Regions from separate parts of the Bradyrhizobium sp. STM 3566 genome, predicted to be linked through region 1. Evidence: riboswitches for the same ligand, from Rfam matches in the RefSeq annotation. Region 1 holds a riboswitch; the other holds the start of a gene.

Region 1 (7,161 bases):
GGCGCTGGCCGCCGGAGAACTGGTGCGGGTAACGCGACACCGCATCGGCTGGCAGGCCGACGAGCTCGAGCAGCTCTCGCGCCCGCTTCATCGCGTCAGGGTGCGCCACGCCGTAATTGATCGGGCCTTCCGCGATGCTCTCTCCGACGGTGACGCGAGGATTGAGCGAGCGGTAGGGATCCTGGAACACGATCTGGATCTTCTGCCGGTGCGGCTGCAGCAGGCGGCGCGAGATGTCGGCGATCTCGCGGCCGGCAAGGCGCACGCCGCCCGAGGTCGGATCGATCAGGCGGACGATGCAGCGCGCGACCGTCGACTTGCCCGAGCCGCTTTCGCCGACGATGCCGAGGGTGCGGCCCTTGCGCAAGGTCAGCGTGACCTTGTCGGCGGCGACGACCTCGCGGCCTTTGCCGAAGAAGGCGCGCTCCTTGTAGATCTTGCTGAGCTCGTTGGCTTCCAGCACGATCGGCTCGCGGGTCTCCTCGCGCGGTTGTCGCGGCACCAGGCTCGGCACTGAAGCCAGCAGGTTGCGGGTATACTCCATGGTCGGGTTGCGCAGCACGGTCTCGAGCGGGCCGGTCTCCACGAGGCGGCCTTGCCGCATCACCGCGACGCGGTCGGCGATCTCGGCGACCACGCCCATGTCGTGGGTGATGAACAGCACGGCGGTGCCGTGATCGCGCTGGAGGTCGCGGATCAGGGTCAGGATCTGCTTCTGCGTGGTGACGTCGAGCGCGGTGGTCGGCTCGTCGGCAATGAGGAGCTTCGGCTCCAGCACCAGCGCCATCGCGATCATGATGCGCTGGCGCTGGCCGCCGGAGAGGCGGTGCGGATAGGAGGCGAAGATGCGCTCGACCTGGGGCAGGCGAACCTGCTCCATCATGTCGAGGATGCGCTTCTTGCGCGCTTTGGCATCGAGATCGGTATGGGCGCGCAGCACCTCGTCGATCTGGCGGCCGACCGGCACCACCGGATTGAGCGCGGTCATCGGCTCCTGGAAGATCATGGCCATCTGTGTGGCGCGGAGCTGGCGCAGGCGGCGGTCGGTCGCGGTGAGCACCTCTTCGCCGACCAGCTTGATGCTGCCGCCGGTGGGAACCAGCGTCCCCTTCGGCAGCAGGCCCATCGTGGTGAGCGAGGTCACCGACTTGCCCGAGCCGCTTTCGCCGACGAGACACAGCGTCTCGCGCTCGCGCACCTGGATCGAGATGCCATCGATGATGTTGGCGCCCTTCGGCTTCTTGCCGACGGAGACGACGAGATTGTTGATGTCGAGAACGAGTTTGGTCATCAGGTCACTCCGTCGTCATTGCGAGGAGCCCGCGACAAGATTGCAGAGCAATTCTGCGCTGGCGACGAAGCAATCCAGAATCCTTCCGCGGAGGCAGACTGGATTGCTTCGCTTCGCTCGCAATGACGGAACAAGGGGATGGGCCGGGGAAACAAATCACTTGCCCTCCCGCTGCTTCATGCGGGGATCGAGGGCGTCACGTGCGGCGTCGCCGATCAGGTTGATGCTGAGGATGGCGATCGAGAGCAAGAGGCCCGGCCAGAAGATCAGCGACGGCTTGATCTGGAAGTACTGGCGACCCTCGGCCATGATGTTGCCCCAGGTCGGCGTCTCCGGCGAGATGCCGGCGCCGAGGAAGGAGAGGATCGCCTCGGTGAGGATCGCGCTTGCGCAGACATAGGTGCCCTGGACGATCAGCGGAGCGATCGTGTTCGGCATCAGATGCCGCCACATGATCTTCGGCAGGCTCGAGCCGACCGAGATCGCGGCCTCGACGTAAGGCTCCTCGCGCGCCGACAGCACGACGGAGCGGACCAGGCGCGCCACGCGCGGGATCTCGGGAATGGTGATCGCGATCAGCACGGTCCAGAGGCTGGCGCCGGAGAGCGAGACCACGGCGATCGCGAGCAGGATGCTCGGCATCGCCATCAGGCCGTCCATCACGCGCATCAGGACGGAATCGATCAGCTTGAAGAAGCCGGAGACGAGGCCGATCGCGAGCCCGATGGCGATCGACAGGATCGCCGAACCGATGCCGATCAGAAGCGAGATGCGGCCGCCATAGATCACGCGCGACAACAGGTCGCGTCCGTAAGCGTCGGTGCCGAGCAGGAATTGCGCCGAGGACGGCTTCAATCGCTGCGACGGCGCGAGCTGGATCGGATCATGCGGCGCGATCAGCGGGGCGACGATCGAGACCACCACGATCAGGGCGAGCAGGACCGTCGCCGTGGCGATGATCGGCGTCGAGGTGAGGAATCCGAAGCGCGGCCGCAGTGGCGACGTGATCGGAATGGACGACTGGGGAAGGGTATCGACCGACATGTGTGTTCTTATCCTTGCCTCAGTACCGGATCCGGGGATCGAGCAGGGTGTAGGCGACGTCGATGAGGAGATTGACGACGACATAGATCAGCGACGTCAGCAGGATCATCGCCTGGATCACCGGATAGTCGCGCGCCAGCACCGCATCGACGGTGAGGCGGCCGATGCCGGGGATGTTGAACACGCTCTCGGTGACGACGACACCGGAGATCAGCAGCGCAAAGCCGGTGCCGATCACGGTGATCACCGGCACGGCGGCGTTGCGCAGCGCATGCCGCATCATCACGGCAACCTCGTTGATGCCTTTCGCACGCGCCGTTCGCACGTAATCCTCGCCGAGCACGTCGAGCATCGCCGCGCGCGTCATGCGCGCGATCAACGCGATGTAGATGAAGGACAATGCGCAGGTCGGCAGGATGATACGCTCGAAGAACGGCCCGAAGCCGTTCGAGATGCTGCGGAAGCCCTGCACCGGCACCCAGCGCAAATCGATCGCGAAGATCTCGATCAGGACATATCCGACCACGAACACCGGGACCGAGAAGCCCAGGACCGACAGGCCCATCACGAAACGGTCGATCCAGGTGCCGTGCTTCCACGCCGCGATCACGCCCAGCGGCACTGCGACGATCACGGCGAGGACGATGGTCGACAGCGCGATCGAGATCGACGGCTCGACGCGCTGGCCGATCATCTTCATCACCGGCAGGTTGGAGATCAGCGAGGTTCCGAGGTCGCCGTGCAGCAGCTTGCTCACCCAGGTGATGAACTGCACGATCAGCGGCTCGTTGAGGCCGAGCGAGGCGCGGATGCGCTCGAGCCGTTCCGGCGTCGCGTTGTCGCCGGCGAGGATCGCGGCGGGATCGCCGGGCGTCAGCCGCAGCAGCAGGAACACGAACAGAGCGACGACGCCCATCACGGGCACCGCGGCCAGAACGCGGCGAATAAGATAACCCAGCATGCACCTATCTCCGGCTGCGGAACTTGTGGCGCCTCGAGGCACCCGGGAATTCTGTCGTGTCTATCATGCCTATCACTTGGACTGAAAAGGCTGCCCGGAGACGCCATCCTCTTGGGGCAAATTGTGTGCCAAGGGCTGCCCTGTAGCAAGAGGCCGGCATGTCCCCGGCATCGGCCACTCAGGATGCATGTCGCAGTTCATGCTCACCCCTAAGTGAAGGCACGGTCGGCGTCGCATTGAGCCCGCGCCAGCCGTCGATGGTCTGGGCAATCATCTGCGCCGTCGCCGCCGACAGAGTCCAGCCGAGATGGCCATGGCCGGTGTTGAAGAACACGCCCGGTATCCGTCCCGCGCGCACCACCGGCATCATGTTCGGCATCATCGGGCGCAGCCCGGCCCAGGGCACGACGCGCGACGTTTCGACGGCGGGGAAGTTGCTGCGCACCCAGTCGATCAGCGGCTGCACGCGGTCGGCGCGGATGTCGCGATTGAAATCGTTGAACTCGGCGGTGCCGGCGACGCGAAAGCGATCGGCCCCGAGCCGGCTGGTGACGATCTTGGCGGCCTCGTCGAGCAGGCTCACGGTCGGGGTGGCGTTGCGGCTCTCGGCGGTGTCGAGCTGCACGGTGATCGAGTAGCCTTTCACCGGATAGACGTTGACGCGCTCGTCGAGCAGGGCGGCGAAATGACGGCTCGCAACGCCCGCGCAGACCACGACGCCGTCCGCCTTCAGCATGCCGCGTTGAAACGCGTCAGCATCGCTCGTCGCGAGATCGGCCCAGCCGATGACAAAGCCGCTGCCGGTCCGTGCGATCGAATCGATGTTGGCCTCATGAATGAAGGTCGCACCACGCCGCTTGCAGGCTTCCGCCAGCCCGCGGGTGAACTTGTGGATATCGCCGGTCGCATCCGACGGCGTGAAGAAGCCGCCATAATAGTCCTTCCGCAGTGTCGGCTCGATCGCGCGGATTTCCTCCGGCGTCACCGGGCGGCGGTCGAGGCCACCTTCCTGCAGTAGCGCATTGACGCGCAGACCGGATTCAAAGCCGGCCTTGTCACGATAGATGTGGAGGATGCCGCGGCGCTCGAGATCGAAGTCGATGCCTTCGCGCGCAGCAATGTCGAACAGATGCCTGCGCGCTTCGATCGCCAGCCGCGTGGTCTCGATGGTGTTGGCGCGGTAGTTGCCGATATTGGCGACGAACTCGCTCATCCACGAATATTTGTGCCAGTTCGGCCGCGGATTCATCAGCAGCGGCGCATCGCGCCGGAACATCCAGCGCAGGCCCTTCAGGATCGTCGCGGTAGAGTTCCACACCTCGGCATTGCTGGCGGAGAGCTGTCCGCCGTTCGCAAACGAGGTTTCCATTGCGGCATAGCGGTGCTTGTCGAGCACCGTCACCTTGTAACCGCGTTCCAGCAGGGCATAGGCGGTCGTTACGCCGGTGATGCCGGCGCCGATGATGGCGATATGAGTCATGATGAAGTCGGGGCTCCCGTGAGTTAGAGATGGCTGACCGCCGGCTCGAAAGCCGTTGGCGGCGCCCCATCTGTCACGGTTACCTGAGAGCTTGATCCGGCGCGGACCTCGGAAGGTCAGCCTCGGACTATCCCCTTCGGTGGACGTCACGATGATCAAATCGTGCCGTCTCTCTCCAGATCGTCCTGTCGATACAGTCCTTTTGCCTGAGAGTTTCCGGGGCGGTTGCTCCGTCGGCGCCGTAACGAAAGCAGCATGCCTTCGTTGCGATCTCTCCCGCATCGTCGCGTGCACAAGCCGAGCAGTACGATACGCCTCATTTTTGGACAAGGCTAAATTTCGACCCCGATTGCCAATGCATTGTGCAGTGCGAAGCCTGCGTCGTCGCTGCGCCGTTACTCCAACGTCGCCAGCAATCCCGCCATCAAGCGTCCCCGCTCGACCAGGCTATCGACCTCGATGAACTCCTCGAGCGTGTGGCCGTTGCCGCCGCGGACGCCGAGGCCGTCGAGCGTTGGGATTCCCATCGCGCCGGTGAAGTTGCCGTCGGAGCCGCCGCCGGAGCTTGCATGCGGTAATTCCGCGCCGAGGGATTTGGCGATGCGCGCCTTTTCGTACAGCGCCATGGTGCCGGCATCCGGCTCCCAGACCGGCCGCGTCACGCCGCGGGTCACCTTGAACGTGACGTCGTTGTTGGTGCCCGACAGCGCCAGCATCCGCTCGACGCCGCGGTCGAGATCGGCCTGACGCTTGGCCATCGACAGCGCTTCGCCGGTGGCTGTCGTGGCAACGCAATTGACCCATTGTCCGCCGTGGACAACGCCGACCGAGAAGGTGCAATCCTCCGTCGTCATCGCGTCGATCGCGAGGATCTGCCGCGCCATCTCGCGGATCGCCGAACGTCCCGACGACAGCGTCGCGCCGGCGTGGCTCGGCCGTCCCGTCGCTTCGAGATTGAAGCGTGCGATGGCGTAACGTCCGGTGGTGACGCCGTTGTCGGCGCGGCCGGGCTCCGGCACCAGCACGTATTTGTTGCGTGCGGCTTCGGCCTCGATGATGTCGCGCGTGGAGGGCGTGCCGACTTCCTCATCCGGCGTGAACAGCACGGTGATCGGCAGCGGCGTCGTGAACGAGGCGCGCGCCAGCTGGCGGATTGCTTCCAGCGAGAGATAGTTGCCGCCCTTCATGTCGTAGATGCCGGGGCCGTAGCATTTGTTGCCCTCGCGCCGCCATTTCAGCTTCTCGATGGTGCCGATGGGGTGAACGGTATCCATGTGTCCGGCGATCAGGATTCCCGGCTCGCCCTGCTTCGGATGGGGAAAGCGCGCGCGGATGACGCCGCCAAAGCCCTGGCGGCCGGCGATGCGCTCGATGGTCGCACCCATGATCGCCATATCCCGCGCTGCGATATCGAGCATGCGGTTAACGGCACCCGCGTCCCAGGTCGGACTCTCGCATTCCACCCAGGTGCGCAGGCCCTCGAGCATGGCCTCGGAATCGAGGGGAAGATTGGCTGGATTCATCTCAATGTCTCTCAAGCTGCGAAGATGGAACGCGCATTGCATCGGCGCGGGGCAGGACAGCGGAGAGCGTTGTAGAGCTAAACTGATCTTTGTGGAGCCCGTGCGCGCGCCGCGAGGGCTTGCGACGAAACCGGATTGACGCGCTCAACACTGTCTGCAAGTCTCGAAAAGATAAAGGCATTGCATGAGGTTAGTTCGCTCAACGAACGAACCGCATGCTCAACCAATAACCTGCCTTTGAACAGTTTCACGTCAGGAGAACCCTCTATGTTCCACTTCACGCGCCGGGGGCCTCGCGCATTCGCCTCCAAACTTGCGCTGACGGTCGTCGCGCTTTCGACCGCGCTGGCTTCGCCAGTGCTGGCGGCCGGCAAGACCCTCACGGCGGTGATGCATTCGGATCTGCGCATCATCGACCCGATCTTCACCACGGCCTACATCACGCGTGACCATGGCTACATGGTCTACGACACGCTGGTCGCTCCGGATTCGAATTTCAAGATCCAGCCGCAGATGGCGGACTGGAAGATCTCCGATGACAAGCTCACCTACACCTTCACCCTGCGCGATGGCCTGAAGTGGCATGACGGTGCGCCGGTGACGGCGGAGGACTGCGTCGCCTCGCTGAAGCGCTGGGCTGCGGTCGACGGCATGGGCCAGAAGCTCATGGACTTCACCGCGAGCCTCGAGGCGACCGACGCCAAGACCATCACGCTGAAGCTGAAGGAACCCTACGGCCTCGTCCTCGACTCCATCGGCAAGCCGTCCTCGCGCGTCGCCTTCATGATGCCGAAGCGTCTCGCCGAGACGCCGCCGGACAAGCAGATTCCCGAGCAGATCGGCTCGGGTCCCTTCAAGTTCG
Region 2 (7,161 bases), 3.7 Mb from region 1:
GTTTCGATGTGATTGATGCCGAACGAGGCGAGCTTCTCGGCAACGAACCTCGCGGTATTGTGTACTTGAAAGTCGAGCTCGGGATTTTCGTGAAGATAGCGGCGCCACGCGGTTACCTCTTGCTGTAAATTACGAAACTGATCAACACTATGCATGTCAGACCTTAAAATCCAAATCCATTGTCGATACAGCACCGCTCGAGCGTGCGGCGGAGTCTCGATGCGCACGCGTCAAGCGGCCCCGCGTAATTTTCGCTGCAGTCGCTCGCATTCTGACTTTTTTCAATGGAGTACACCGTAAGCAAAATGTAGAGATGTCATGGCAGGACGTCGCATCTGTTTGGCGCAAACCGTGTCGGCTTCTGCACTCTGCTCAAAAGCTTCAACTTGCCATAGTTTCTTAGGCCGGCTTGCTCGATATCCCACACTCTCGTGCGGCCATTGAGACACAGGCCTAAAACGCCAATGAGACGTCATGGACGCTTCAGGCTTACGGCGAGAGCTCGGCATGCCCTTTCTGCTACGTTCCGTCTTATTTGTTATATGGCTACCACCGGTATTTTTCGCGGAGCACGAGAAGTGAGCAACTGCGAGCCAGTTTCGGTCAGGACAACCACCTCTTCATGCAGCATCAGTTTCGGTGATCCGTCGAAATAGGAGGGATATGAGGTGCTCGGTTCAATATTAATGATCATGCCTGGTTTTAGTATCGTCCTATCGTCCGGTTGGACCGACGGTAACTCCGGCATCCATAAGCCCATGGAGTGTCCCATTCGGCCGATGTTGGTGGCCTTACCGCGATTGTTTGAGCCATTTAGTACGGCTGACATTGCGCTCCAGACGTCACAGATCGGAATGCCAGGTTTAGCAGCGGCAATTCCCGCTTCGGTGGCATCCCAAACGACCTGATAGGCATCCTCGGTGTGCGGATCAGGTGCACCGAAAGCAAAGTGTCGATCGAAATCGCTCCAATAAAAGTCGAACAGGCAGCCGGCATCAATAAACAGCACGTCTCCATCCGACAGAAATTTGTCGCTCGGGACACCATAAGGACGCGTATATCCCCCGCGGCCAGAAACACCCACTATTTTGCTTGTCTTCTCGACACCGCGACTGAAACATTCGAATTCGAACTGGCGACAGGCCTCGCGTTCCGTCATTCCAAGGCGCAGCTTTGTTGGCAGCGCTTCAAATGCGTCCGACACAAGGCCGCATACGGTTCGAATTCTGCCGACTTCTGCCGGAGACTTGATCATTCGCAAAGGGGTAAAAATCGGATCCGATGCGTCGACGAACGTTCGAGGCCTGATCGCATCCGCAACACGCAAGAAATCTCCTGCGGGGAAACCAAGCCTACTCTCCGCGCCAAGCTCTACGCCGATCCTAGCGTGCTCCGGCAGTAATTCACACACCGCTCGTGCAAGGGCGGACACACCCTCATCTTTCGGATTTGGGCTAGGCCAGCTCCGGCAATCTTTTACCCAGGTCGTTTCTTTATAAAACTGGTCGATTCCCTCTGGGACGATGGCAACGGGGTCAGCTGACGAAAGAATGAGAAGAAATCGTGGCCGGGTCGTCTGCTGCGGGGTCGTGCTAGGCTCACCAATGAAATACCGCAAATTGTGTTCGGACGTCGCCAGAAGCGCGTCAATGGCATGCTCTTTCATCAAACGCCGCGCGCGCTCGACGCGGCCCTCGTATTCGATCCGGGGAAACGGATCATACTGAATGGTCCTAATCGAACCAATCCCCATACCGTTCATCGCTCTTCTCCAGAGAAACACGTCAATCGCAGGACGACCAACAATTTTGATGCCGGTTCGACAGCAGATGGCCGCCTTCGCGCGCTCATTCTACAATATCCTTCGCAAGAGCCGCGCGCAGTTTTTTATGCGAAAGCATCGGAACACCGAGCTCCTCTGCGATCAGGCGAGCAACTCCCTTAAAAGGCGCCTTTAGCTTGTCGTGGTACACGATGCTTTGGATCCCACCTACAATGGAATGCACGCAAGCTCGCAGGTCGATCAAACGACTTTCCTGGTCATAGCCATGCGACACGAGCCAGTGGTTTGGTAGGATGTGACTAGCCGCGATCGGGGGTCGATCGCGCGACTGCAATACCGCATTCGTGAAGCTTGGCTCGAAGTGAACGCCTCCGATGCAGAGCACGGAGTGTACCGGTTCCTCAACACGATCGAAAATTCGCAGTAGCGATCGCGCCAGCACTCGAGCCGCAACAGGATTTGCCCAATCTTCGGGCGAGCTACCGATCTCGATATCGACAGCCGACGGTCGCAGGTCAGCGAGACGGGTCCCGGTATCACCAGCCTTGACGCCCGACCAATGAGTCGCTTCCAGGTAAGTCCGAAAGGAGTCAAGACCGGAAGTGACCCGCTCGGTTTCGATCGCTAGAAGAAGCCCCCGCGTAATCCGGGGGTCGACCGCGCTAAAGGTTCCCGTGCCCAGATCGCCAGTCGTTTGAACCGAGAAGATCGCGTTTGGCGCGTTGGCACCCTCGTGCCAATTCACGATACCAATAACGTTGGCATCACCGAAGCGTTCATTCAAGATTGGCGCGTAGCGCGCATAGTCGTTACTTACGACCTCGTTCGTGGCCACGATCGAAATTCTGGCGTCATGCAGGCCAGCGATTTCGAGGACGGAGTGCCCATCGACTTCGAAACTCGTTGGAACGAGAGCGCATTCGGCCTTGAGAGCATCCAGCACGTGCCCCGCGACGGGGTCTTTTTCCCGATCGACGCAGAAGACAAAGACGCCATGTCTCATCGAGACCCTCCGCCCAGTTCAAAGCCGATCGAGAGCACAGGACGTCTATCTTCAAATTGGCGCCGTCTTTTCGACTTTCTCGGAAAACACGATGCTCCCTGAACCGAAATCCGCGCTTGCACGGCGACGAGAGTGGGCGGGCGGGAGGAGATTAACTCAAGCCCGAATAGCGTCACAACCGCGCCCCTCGCGCACTGAGTTCTGTTACGGGCGAGCCTGTTTGACGGAGCAGCGAGCGGAACTCGCGCAAATTGAAGATCGCGGCAGCGGATCGCCGGACCATCAGCGAACTTAACCTGCCTGCGCGGCGAACGAGAGCAGCGAATCCTGCCGCCACAAGCCAGAGACGTCGACGCAAGCGATGTGAAGAGCCTCTCATCGAGCAGAGCGACCGCCTCAGGCGCGCAGTCCTCCATTTTGGCTCGACTTTGAAAGAGATGCATGCCAGGCACAGCTTCGTAGGGTCCTACACCACCGCTTATTTATTAGAGCGTCGCCACGCAAACATTGTGCGTTCTTTTGGGGATCCCGCAGTATTTCTGCGCTTGCCGCCGATAGCGCGCTGAAAACCAATGGGCGAAACCACTGGGATGTCCGGCGAATGCAATCATCAAAAAGCGAGATCAGCATAGTACCAGGCAACAGACCACCTGCTAATCTTGGTAGGGAGCTGGGGCAAACACCGAGTTGTTCGAGCTAGGGCAAAAATCGAGTTGTCGCTTACGCGTCCACTTTTTGGGTCCGACGATTCATCACGGCTTGACAGGTAGCGAGTACGTCTGAGAGTATTATCGTGTCTGATGATGGTGTGCGGGAGAGCGCGATAAGCCTGCAAAGGCGTATCACCGCCGACGGAGCAACTCCCCAAGGAAACTCTCAGGCCCAGGACCGTACACCGAGGACGATCTGGAGAGAGGTGCTGGTCAGCACCCACCGAAGGGGACCGTGATCCACGAGGATTGCGGACAAAGCTCTCAGGTGCAGGGACAGATTTGGGGACGGAGACATGGCGAAGCCATTCACCGTTCGTTGAATCCTGTCCTGGAGCACACGATGAGTACGATCGTCATTATAGGATCCGGTATCACCGGAGTTACAACTGCCTATGCCCTGGCCCGCCGCGGCTATTCGGTTACAGTCTTGGATCGCCAGCGCTATCCGGCGATGGACACTTCGTTTGCGAACGGCGGCCAATTGTCGGCGAGCAATGCCGAGGTGTGGAATAGCATCGCAACAATCGTTAAAGGCTTGAGGTGGATGCTGCGCAAAGACGCACCATTGTTGCTGAACCCAAGCCCCAGTTTTCACAAGTATACTTGGCTGGCAGAGTTCGTAGGCCAGATTCGAAACTACCGCCACAACACGATCGAAACGACGAAACTCGCGATAGCTGCTCGCAAGCATCTTTTTGAGCTAGCCGATCGGGAGAGCATCGATTTCGACTTGGAGCGGCGAGGAATTTTGCACGTTTACTCGAGCAAGCTCGACTTCGATGCGGCCTCTCGCGTGAATCAGTTGCTGCTCAAGGGCGGATTGGATCGCCGTCCCGTGACGCCCTCTGAAATGCTTACAATAGAGCCAGCTCTGCGCGATCAGTATTATGGCGGATTCTTTACCCCGTCTGACTCAACCGGCGACATTCACAAGTTTACGCGCGGCCTCGCTGCGGCTTGCGAGCGAGGGGGCGTACGCTTCGTCTTTGGTGCCGAGATCTGCGGCATGCGGTCCGATCGAGACGGCGTGGTCGTACACTGGAAACGAGGTTCGCTAAAGGAAGAACTCAAGGCCGAACGCGCAGTGGTTTGCGCGGGGGTCGGCAGCCGCCGCATTGGTTCAATGCTGGGGGACAACATAAACATTTATCCCGTCAAGGGCTACTCCATCACGGTAGAGCTGAGAGACGAAACGAGCCAAAAGGCTGCGCCCCGTGTCAGCCTGCTTGATGAGGCCACCAAGATCGTGACCAGCCGGTTAGGAGAAGATCGCTTCCGGGTCGCGGGGACCGCCGAGTTTAATGGCGAAAACCGCGACATCCGCTGGGACCGAATTAAGCCTCTGATACGGTGGGTAGAGCGATCGTTTCCGGATGTGTCTACCGCTCAAGTGGTGCCATGGGCGGGCTTGCGTCCTATGACACCTAGCATGATGCCGAGGGTTGGCCGAAGCAAACGCCCGAATGTTTTCTACAACACCGGCCATGGCCATCTCGGCTGGACATTATCCGCTGTCACAGCTGAAATGATCGCTGATGTCATTGCGACAGACCGCAGCAATACTCGGCTGAGCGCATCCGTGTCCTGATCCTGTTGAATGGGTCCTGGTTCATGCTCCCGCCGATATCGCGGCAGGAGCATGTCGCTTGTGATAGCGCGGAAGCGGGATTTGCAGTCGCCTTCGAAGGATGATGCGCCCGTCAGTCAGGGCGACTTGGTTCCGGCAATTCATTGTACAGGTAAGATCCTGCGGACCACTTGGCACGCTGTTTCCAAAGCCTTCGTATGACGCAGTTGTTGCGACCGTCCCGAATGGACACCGACCAGATGGGGCTGCATGAGCGACGTCGTTTCTTAGCAAGGCGCACGCGGTACACACCGTGAAGTGCCGTTTGCATTAGGGCAGGACGTAGCTTTGCGCGGCCCGAATCAGGCGCCAAAGCCGTTCGCGCCGCTCACCCAAGCGTAAAACCAACCTGAGCTGCCACTGAACTTTCATCCAGCGGCGGTTAGAGTCTCGGTGGTTTGTACGCCAAGTGGCGCGGGTGGAGCAACGGACGATCGGCGGAGCTGGTCGGGGTTGCGCAGCCGATCGTCCGTTGCGGTGAGGTGGGCGGCATAGGCCGCGGGGGTGAGGTATTTCAGCGACGAGTGAGGCCGACGGATATTGTAGTCGGCGACCGAACCCGCGATCTTGGCGCGGGCGTCGTCGAGATCGAAGAATAGGGTCTCATTGAGCAGTTCATCGCGCATCCGACCATTAAAACTCTCGATAAAAGCCGTTCTGCATCGGCTTTCCCGGCGCGATAAAGTGCCAAGCGATGGCTGTGTCCTTGCTCCAGGCGAGCATGGCGTTGCAGGTGAACTCGGTGCCATGGTCGGACACGATCATTCCTGGCTTTCCGCGTCGCTCGACGATTGCCGTCAGTTCGCGGGCCACGCGCCGTCCCGAGATCGACGTCTCTGGAATGGCGCCTAGGCATTCCTTGGTGACGTCGTCGACGATGTTGAGGATGCGGAAGCGCCGGCCGTTGGCGAACTGGTCGCGAACGAAGTCCAGCGACCAGCGGGCATTGGGCTTAGCCTCCACCAGGATCGGAGCCCGGGTCCCCACGGCCTTGCGGCGGGCTCGTCGCTTGCGGACGGTGAGCCCTTCTTCGCGATAAAGCCGGTAGATCCGGTTGATCCCCGACGGTTCGCCCTCCCGCCGCAGCAAGACGAATAGCCGGCGATAGCCGAAACGCCGCCGCTCGTTGGCGAGATCGCGCAATCGGCCACGCAGAACTGCGTCCGGCGGGCGGTTGGAGCGATAGCGGATCATCTTCCGATCCGCCCCCACAATCGAGCAGGCCCGCCGTTCCGACAGGCTCATGACGGCCTGCAGATGCGCGATCGCAGCGCGCTTGGCGGCGGGCCCTACCATTTTTTTGAAAGCAGCTCGCGGAGGGCGGCGGCGTCGAGCATCTGCTCGGCCAAAAGCTTCTTCAACTTCGCGTTCTCCTCTTCCAAGGCCCTCAGCCGCTTCGCCTCGGAAACGTCCATGCCGCCGAATTTGGCTTTCCAATTGTAGATCGTCGCTTCGGAGATCCCATGCTTGCGAGCCAGGTCAGCCGTCTTCGCTCCCGCCTCATGCTCCTTCAATATCGCGATAATCTGCTCTTCCGTGAACCTTGCTCGCTTCATCTGTCCGTCCTTCCTCGGGCCGGACTCTAACTCCTTCTGGAGGAAATACTCAGTGGCAGGTCAAACCGATCCAACGACACCTCCTTCCGAAACACCGAGATGCATAGCCAAGCTCAAGTCTCGTCGACTCCCAACCACTACGGAGCGACGGCAACTGCTGCGCGCGCAGCTGACGCTCATCTTAGAAAAGTCTGCGTCACGGGACGAGCGGCGTTTCGAAGGACAGTTTGCAATCCATGCAGCATATTTCTTGTATTTGTTGTTAGATCGACGATACTTATGTGACGGCGATTTTTTTCGACGAGATTTGCTTAATACGAGATGTTTTTCTGCGGAAGAACCGATCCTTCGCAGAATCTCCTCGCTGCCCCCGGAGCCTGTTATGCGATACGACCGAATCGACGCTCACATCCTGGAGATCGTGCAAAAGAACAACCGTCTCACATCCGAGACGATTGGCGAACTAGCCGGGCTTTCCG

Evidence for each region. A riboswitch is a leader RNA that binds a small molecule or an ion and turns the genes downstream of it on or off. The one in region 1 is predicted to bind glycine.
Region 2: it holds a riboswitch for glycine, as region 1 does, so the genes downstream of both, P6U27_RS31220 (D-amino acid dehydrogenase) here and P6U27_RS13580 (D-amino acid dehydrogenase) in region 1, are expected to answer to the same signal.

The regions. Positions count from the first base shown of each region.
Region 1 is NZ_CP120692.1:2,863,486-2,870,646, forward strand. Features, by position in the region: gene P6U27_RS13565 (ABC transporter ATP-binding protein) at 1-1,291, opposite strand, end outside; gene P6U27_RS13570 (ABC transporter permease) at 1,448-2,335, opposite strand; gene P6U27_RS13575 (ABC transporter permease) at 2,355-3,296, opposite strand; gene P6U27_RS13580 (D-amino acid dehydrogenase) at 3,475-4,776, opposite strand; glycine riboswitch at 4,845-4,957, opposite strand; glycine riboswitch at 4,961-5,065, opposite strand; gene P6U27_RS13585 (M20/M25/M40 family metallo-hydrolase) at 5,172-6,299, opposite strand; gene P6U27_RS13590 (ABC transporter substrate-binding protein) at 6,567-7,161, shown strand, end outside.
Region 2 is NZ_CP120692.1:6,551,667-6,558,827, forward strand. Features, by position in the region: gene P6U27_RS31205 (M20 aminoacylase family protein) at 1-155, opposite strand, end outside; gene P6U27_RS31210 (M24 family metallopeptidase) at 539-1,762, opposite strand; gene P6U27_RS31215 (D-aminoacyl-tRNA deacylase) at 1,848-2,786, opposite strand; glycine riboswitch at 3,588-3,687, shown strand; glycine riboswitch at 3,691-3,778, shown strand; gene P6U27_RS31220 (D-amino acid dehydrogenase) at 3,840-5,087, shown strand; partial or broken gene P6U27_RS31225 (IS3 family transposase) at 5,495-6,682, opposite strand; gene P6U27_RS31230 (Lrp/AsnC family transcriptional regulator) at 7,065-7,161, shown strand, end outside.